DNA from 2 places in the Exiguobacterium sp. QJM3NY_9 genome. Region 2 is predicted to be linked to the other one. Evidence: a T-box and tRNA genes for the amino acid it is inferred to sense, from the RefSeq annotation. Region 2 holds a T-box; the other holds one or more tRNA genes.
The links. The T-box of region 2 lies ahead of argS (arginine--tRNA ligase). A T-box ahead of a tRNA ligase gene usually reads a tRNA of that ligase, here a tRNA-Arg.
Positions count from the first base shown of each region.

Region 1: it has a tRNA-Arg gene. The T-box ahead of argS (arginine--tRNA ligase) is inferred to sense a tRNA for this amino acid. The anticodon was not compared.

Region 1 is NZ_CM149679.1:33,900-37,296, reverse strand. Features, by position in the region: rRNA gene AC0VYQ_RS00210 (16S ribosomal RNA) at 1-1,335, opposite strand, end outside; tRNA gene AC0VYQ_RS00205 (tRNA-Pro) at 1,459-1,535, opposite strand; tRNA gene AC0VYQ_RS00200 (tRNA-Arg) at 1,541-1,614, opposite strand; tRNA gene AC0VYQ_RS00195 (tRNA-Leu) at 1,623-1,705, opposite strand; tRNA gene AC0VYQ_RS00190 (tRNA-Gly) at 1,742-1,816, opposite strand; tRNA gene AC0VYQ_RS00185 (tRNA-Leu) at 1,831-1,914, opposite strand; tRNA gene AC0VYQ_RS00180 (tRNA-Lys) at 1,922-1,997, opposite strand; tRNA gene AC0VYQ_RS00175 (tRNA-His) at 2,024-2,099, opposite strand; tRNA gene AC0VYQ_RS00170 (tRNA-Thr) at 2,116-2,191, opposite strand; tRNA gene AC0VYQ_RS00165 (tRNA-Phe) at 2,201-2,276, opposite strand; tRNA gene AC0VYQ_RS00160 (tRNA-Asp) at 2,304-2,379, opposite strand; rRNA gene rrf (5S ribosomal RNA) at 2,452-2,567, opposite strand; rRNA gene AC0VYQ_RS00150 (23S ribosomal RNA) at 2,614-3,397, opposite strand, start outside.
Region 2 is NZ_CM149679.1:2,848,634-2,852,030, forward strand. Features, by position in the region: gene AC0VYQ_RS14545 (hypothetical protein) at 1-21, opposite strand, end outside; gene argS (arginine--tRNA ligase) at 51-1,733, opposite strand; T-box leader at 1,790-2,010, opposite strand; gene AC0VYQ_RS14555 (GGDEF domain-containing protein) at 2,140-3,397, shown strand, end outside.

The DNA.
Region 1 (3,397 bases), 240 kb from region 2:
AGCCTGCAATCCGAACTGGGAACGGCTTTCTGGGATTGGCTCCACCTCGCGGTCTCGCTGCCCTTTGTACCGTCCATTGTAGCACGTGTGTAGCCCAACTCATAAGGGGCATGATGATTTGACGTCATCCCCACCTTCCTCCGGTTTGTCACCGGCAGTCTCCCTAGAGTGCCCAACTAAATGCTGGCAACTAAGGATAGGGGTTGCGCTCGTTGCGGGACTTAACCCAACATCTCACGACACGAGCTGACGACAACCATGCACCACCTGTCACCCTTGTCCCCGAAGGGAAAACTTGATCTCTCAAGCGGTCAAGGGGATGTCAAGAGTTGGTAAGGTTCTTCGCGTTGCTTCGAATTAAACCACATGCTCCACCGCTTGTGCGGGTCCCCGTCAATTCCTTTGAGTTTCAGCCTTGCGGCCGTACTCCCCAGGCGGAGTGCTTAATGCGTTAGCTTCAGCACTGAGGGGCGGAAACCCCCCAACACCTAGCACTCATCGTTTACGGCGTGGACTACCAGGGTATCTAATCCTGTTTGCTCCCCACGCTTTCGCGCCTCAGCGTCAGTTACAGACCAAAGAGTCGCCTTCGCCACTGGTGTTCCTCCACATCTCTACGCATTTCACCGCTACACATGGAATTCCACTCTTCTCTTCTGTACTCAAGCCTTCCAGTTTCCAATGACCCTCCCCGGTTGAGCCGGGGGCTTTCACATCAGACTTAAAAGGCCGCCTGCGCGCGCTTTACGCCCAATAATTCCGGACAACGCTTGCCACCTACGTATTACCGCGGCTGCTGGCACGTAGTTAGCCGTGGCTTTCTCGCAAGGTACCGTCAGGATACGAGCATTACCTCTCGTATCTGTTCTTCCCTTACAACAGAGTTTTACGATCCGAAAACCTTCATCACTCACGCGGCGTTGCTCCATCAGACTTTCGTCCATTGTGGAAGATTCCCTACTGCTGCCTCCCGTAGGAGTCTGGGCCGTGTCTCAGTCCCAGTGTGGCCGATCACCCTCTCAGGTCGGCTATGCATCGTCGCCTTGGTAGGCCATTACCCCACCAACTAGCTAATGCACCGCAAGGCCATCTCAAGGTGACGCCGAAGCGCCTTTCATCATCGGACCATGCGGTCCGAAGAACTATCCGGTATTAGCTCCGATTTCTCGGAGTTATCCCAATCCTTGAGGCAGGTTCCTTACGTGTTACTCACCCGTCCGCCGCTCATTCCACTTGCTTCCCTCCGAAGAGTTCCACGAGCTTCCTGCGCTCGACTTGCATGTATTAGGCACGCCGCCAGCGTTCGTCCTGAGCCAGGATCAAACTCTCCATAAAGTGTTTGACTTGCTCGTTTTTGTGACCAAAGTCACGTTGACGAAGCTTGCGCTTCATTCATTGTTTGTATCCGAAGATACGTTTTTGCCTCATCGTTCAGTTTTCAAAGTCCGATAATAATAATGGTCGGGAAGACAGGATTCGAACCTGCGACCCCTTGGTCCCAAACCAAGTGCTCTACCAAGCTGAGCTACTTCCCGAAAAGTGCACCCTGAGAGATTCGAACTCCCGACCCCTTGATTCGTAGTCAAGTACTCTATCCAGCTGAGCTAAGGGTGCATAATAAGTGCGGTCGAGAGGACTTGAACCTCCACAGTGTTGCCACCACTAGGCCCTCAACCTAGCGCGTCTACCATTCCGCCACGACCGCAAATTATGCTATTTTTTGTTACTTCTATTTAAAAAATGGAGCGGAAGACGGGATTCGAACCCGCGACCCCGACCTTGGCAAGGTCGTATTCTACCACTGAACTACTTCCGCATTATAAATATAAATGGTACGGGTGAAGGGACTTGAACCCCCACGTCAAAGACACTAGATCCTAAATCTAGCGCGTCTACCAATTCCGCCACACCCGCATAAAAATGGTGTGTCATGCAGGATTCGAACCTGCGACCCTCTGATTAAAAGTCAGATGCTCTACCAACTGAGCTAATGACACAAACTAGTATTAAATTAAAAATAAAATGGGGCGACTGATGGGAATTGAACCCACGAATGCCGGAATCACAATCCGGTGCGTTAACCACTTCGCCACAACCGCCATATTAAATGAAAAATGGTGCCGGCAACAGGAGTCGAACCCGCGACCTACTGATTACAAGTCAGTTGCTCTACCAGCTGAGCTACACCGGCAGGTGTAAATGGTGGCTTTGGACGGAATCGAACCGCCGACACGAGGATTTTCAGTCCTCTGCTCTACCGACTGAGCTACAAAGCCATAATGAAAAAGATCGGTAAATAAAAATGGCGGTCCTGACGGGATTCGAACCCGCGATCTCCTGCGTGACAGGCAGGCATGTTAACCGCTACACCACAGGACCGTGGTAACTTGACGACTTCTATAATGTTATATTAGTCAGTCAAAATTGTCAAATACTTTATTAAAAAAGTATGCCTGGCAACGTCCTATCCTCACAGGGGGAAGCCCCCAACTACTTTCGGCGTTCAAGTGCTTAACTTCCGTGTTCGGCATGGGAACGGGTGTGACCACTTGGCTATCGTCACCAGACGACGGGCTCGCGCCCTCAAAACTGAAGTCATCAACAATCATCTGCTAGAACAAGGCCTCGACCGATTAGTATCACTCAGCTCCGCATGTCACCATGCTTCCACCCGTGACCTATCTACCTCATCGTCTCTGAGGGGTCTTTCTTGATTACTCAAAGGGAAATCTCATCTTGGAGGGGGCTTCATGCTTAGATGCTTTCAGCATTTATCCCGTCCGCACGTAGCTACCCAGCGATGCTCCTGGCGGAACAACTGGTACACCAGCGGTGCGTCCATCCCGGTCCTCTCGTACTAAGGACAGCTCTCCTCAAATTTCCTGCGCCCACGACGGATAGGGACCGAACTGTCTCACGACGTTCTGAACCCAGCTCGCGTACCGCTTTAATGGGCGAACAGCCCAACCCTTGGGACCTACTCCAGCCCCAGGATGCGATGAGCCGACATCGAGGTGCCAAACCTCCCCGTCGATGTGGACTCTTGGGGGAGATCAGCCTGTTATCCCCAGGGTAGCTTTTATCCGTTGAGCGATGGCCCTTCCATGCGGAACCACCGGATCACTAAGCCCGACTTTCGTCCCTGCTCGACTTGTAGGTCTCGCAGTCAAGCTCCCTTCTGCCTTTGCGCTCTACGAATGATTTCCAACCATTCTGAGGGAACCTTTGGGCGCCTCCGTTACTGTTTAGGAGGCGACCGCCCCAGTCAAACTACCCGCCTGACACGGTCCTCCAGCCGGATTACGGCTGCGAGTTAGAGACTCTATGCATGAAGGGCGGTATCCCAAGGGTGACTCCTCCGAAGCTGGCGCTCCGGTCTCGACGTCTCCCGCCTATC
Region 2 (3,397 bases):
TTCGTTTGTTTCTTTATTCATATGCTAACCCCATCTTTAATTTGATTTTATTACATTTCTTCTGGAGCGCCGACACCGAGGAGGCGTAGACCTTCCGTCAATACAATCGTAACCGATTTCACGAGTGCAAGGCGAGATTGTTTTGCCGCATCCTCTTCAAGGACACGTACTTGACCATAATATTTATTAAAGCTTTGCGCGAGATCGAGGACATAACGGCTGATGATTGATGGTTCACGACGCACGAACGCCCGGTCAATGACTGCCGAGAATTGGTTAAGCATCGAGACGACCCCCCAGGCATAATCGTCAGCACTTCCGTCGAAGGCTGCACCATCGTAGCCGCCTTTACGGAGTAACGAGTTGGCACGGGCATTTGTGTACTGAACGTATGGACCCGTCTCCCCTTCGAATTTCAACATCTGCTCGAGATCGAACTCGATATTGTTCATGCGTTCATTTTTAAGGTCATGGAAGATGACTGCGCCGACGCCGACTTGTTGTGCTGTTTGGTCGGCATTCGCAAGGTTCGGATTTTTCTCGGCGATATTTTGTTTTGCGACGTTGATTGCATCTTGAAGGACTTCCTCAAGCAAGACGATCCGCCCTTTACGCGTCGACATCTTTTTGCCATCTTTCATGATAAGCCCGAATGGTACATGGTGCATGCCGTCAACATTATCAAAACCAAGCTTTTTCAAAACTGCAAACAACTGTTTGAAATGGAGCGCTTGTTCTCCGCCGACGACATAAAATGCTTGTTCGAAACGATACGTTTCGAGGCGATAGACAGCCGCTGCCAAGTCGCGTGTCGCGTAAAGCGTCGCGCCATCTTTTTTCTTGATCAGCGCGGGTGGCATACCTTCTGCTTCAAGATCAACGACCATCGCGCCTTCAGACTCGACGAGCAGTTCTTTTTCTTCTAATAAGTCAATGACATGCTGCATTTTGTCATTATAGAAGGCTTCTCCGTTCAGGCTGTCGAACTTTACACCAAGCATGTCATAAACACGGCTGAATTCGACGAGTGAGACTTCACGGAACCATTTCCAAAGAACGGTTGCCTGTTCGTCACCTTGCTCGAGTTTTTTGAACCAGGCCCGACCTTCATCTTCAAGTTCCGGCTTACTTTCTGCTTCTTCATGGAACCGGACATAGAGTTTCAATAGTTCTTTGATTGGCTCAGCCCGGACATCTTCTTCTTTACCCCACATGTTGTAAGCCACCATCAATTTACCAAACTGCGTGCCCCAATCACCTAAGTGGTTGATCCCAACGACGTCATATCCTTTTTTACGTGAAATTTGGTTCAACGCATTTCCGATGACCGTCGAACGCAAATGTCCCATCGAGAACGGTTTTGCGATGTTTGGTGAAGAGAAGTCGGTGACAATCGTCTTCCCATTCGACTCACTTGATCCGTAGTCCGCTTTTTCGTTTAAGACACGATTGACGATTTCTTGTGAGACGACCTCACGGTTCAAGAAGACGTTGACGTATGGTCCGACTGGTTGAACGTTCGCAAAGAGTGGATTATCGATTTTTTCAGCGACATCTACTGCAATCATGTTGGGTGCTTTGCGGAATGCTTTCGCCAACAAGAAGCAAGGGAATGCGAGATCTCCGTGGTCTTCATGTTTCGGTTGTTCAATCAGTTGCTCAATTTGTTCAAGTGTCAATGCGTCTCCGATGACTCCTTGTAAAACTTCAGCATATTGTTGTTTGTAGCTCATTGTATTACCTCCAACAGTTTATTTTTTCCAATAAAAAACGCCCTTTGCGCAACTCGCAAAGAGACGGAATGACCGCGGTACCACTCTTCTTGGTGTCGTTTTCGACACCCACCTTAATTGGGGATAACGGGGTTCCCCCGGCTACGCCTGATCGTTACGATTCGGATAGCGTCTCTGAAGTGCGTTTCACGATTTCTTTGTCCATTCAGGCTTCCACCGTTTCCTGATTCGCTGGCTGACAAGATAAAACCGTTACTTTCTTCGTCATCGACGATTTGATATCTTTCACATTATACGCAATGACTCGATTTCTCTCAACCTTATTTTTTTGTAAATCACTTATCATAATTTCCACAAATCGGGTATAGATACAGAAGGATCGCCACAGAGAGGGGTCTATTCCGCTATGGTTTACTATCGAAAAGTAGCACGTATGAGCTGGATCACTTTAGCACTTATTGTTGTTTTGCTGTTTCTTGCATCGCTTGCCTTTCCCGTCCATATGAACCCAGCGATATCGCTTGGAAATGCAAGTTATCTTCTCATTTTAGTCCTCCTCTTCCAATTCGATAACATCCGCCGTGGTGGGATTTATTATACATTTCAAGAAGGTATTATTTTATTCATTTTTCTTAATTACGGTTTATTGATTGCCGTCATTTTGAGTCAACTCGGTGTCCTGATTTTCCAATTATTTTCGCATAAAAAAGAAATTCGTATAAAACGATTCATCTACCTGTACCCCGTCAACGTCTTATTCGACATCGTCTATATCTCAGTTCCCGCCTCCGCTTACTTGCTACTTGGAGGTCCGACCGGCCCGGGCTTTACTTATACCGAATCACTTATCCCGTTTGTCGGTTATCTGGTGGGTGTCTTTCTTATTTCCTATCTTCAATGCCGATTCGTCAATCGTTTCTTAAACTTAAGGTATGACTGGACCCGCCTCATCCGACTTCAGACACTCGTTTACGGAATCAGTATTTTAAGCGCGCTTCTCGGGATTTGGTTTTATGATGAAAACCCGTTAGTTGCTGCGACTGTCTCGACTTTAATTTTATTCTTATTCAAGCAACTCCTACAACAGCGTGGCGCATCCTTACAAGCTACACACAACGCTAAACGGTTCGACGATGCGAAGGAACGGTTGCTCGTTTCACGCTTTGAACGGGAAGCGATTGAATCCTTACTGATTGATTTACCTCATCTGATTGATTTCTCCGACGGCTGGCTTTCTATTCAGCAGCAACGAAAACAAATCATCTATGACATTCGGACAAAAAAGACAGTTGATGTCTTACCTTTATTTCATACGCTATCGGCGAATGATCTGCGGACTCCGATTCTCTATGGCCTTCGGTTCGACTGGGGAAATGATGTCCAACTCTCGCTTCCCGTCGATCGGCATTCGATGCTCGCGATTCCTTCCATCACAAGTGGAGAAGTCGATGTCTCAATCGTTTTATTTCATCAAATAGCTGATGCTTATGATGAAGCAAAAGCGGATGAAATTTCTCGCCTGCTTCGAACATTTTGCCGCGTACTCGAGCGTTCCCAAGAAAACTTTCAATTGTATGCCGAAAGCCGGACGGATGCCTTGACCGATCTCCCGAACAGTCGTGCTTTTTATGAAGAGGGGGCACGCCAGTTTGCTTCCGAACACT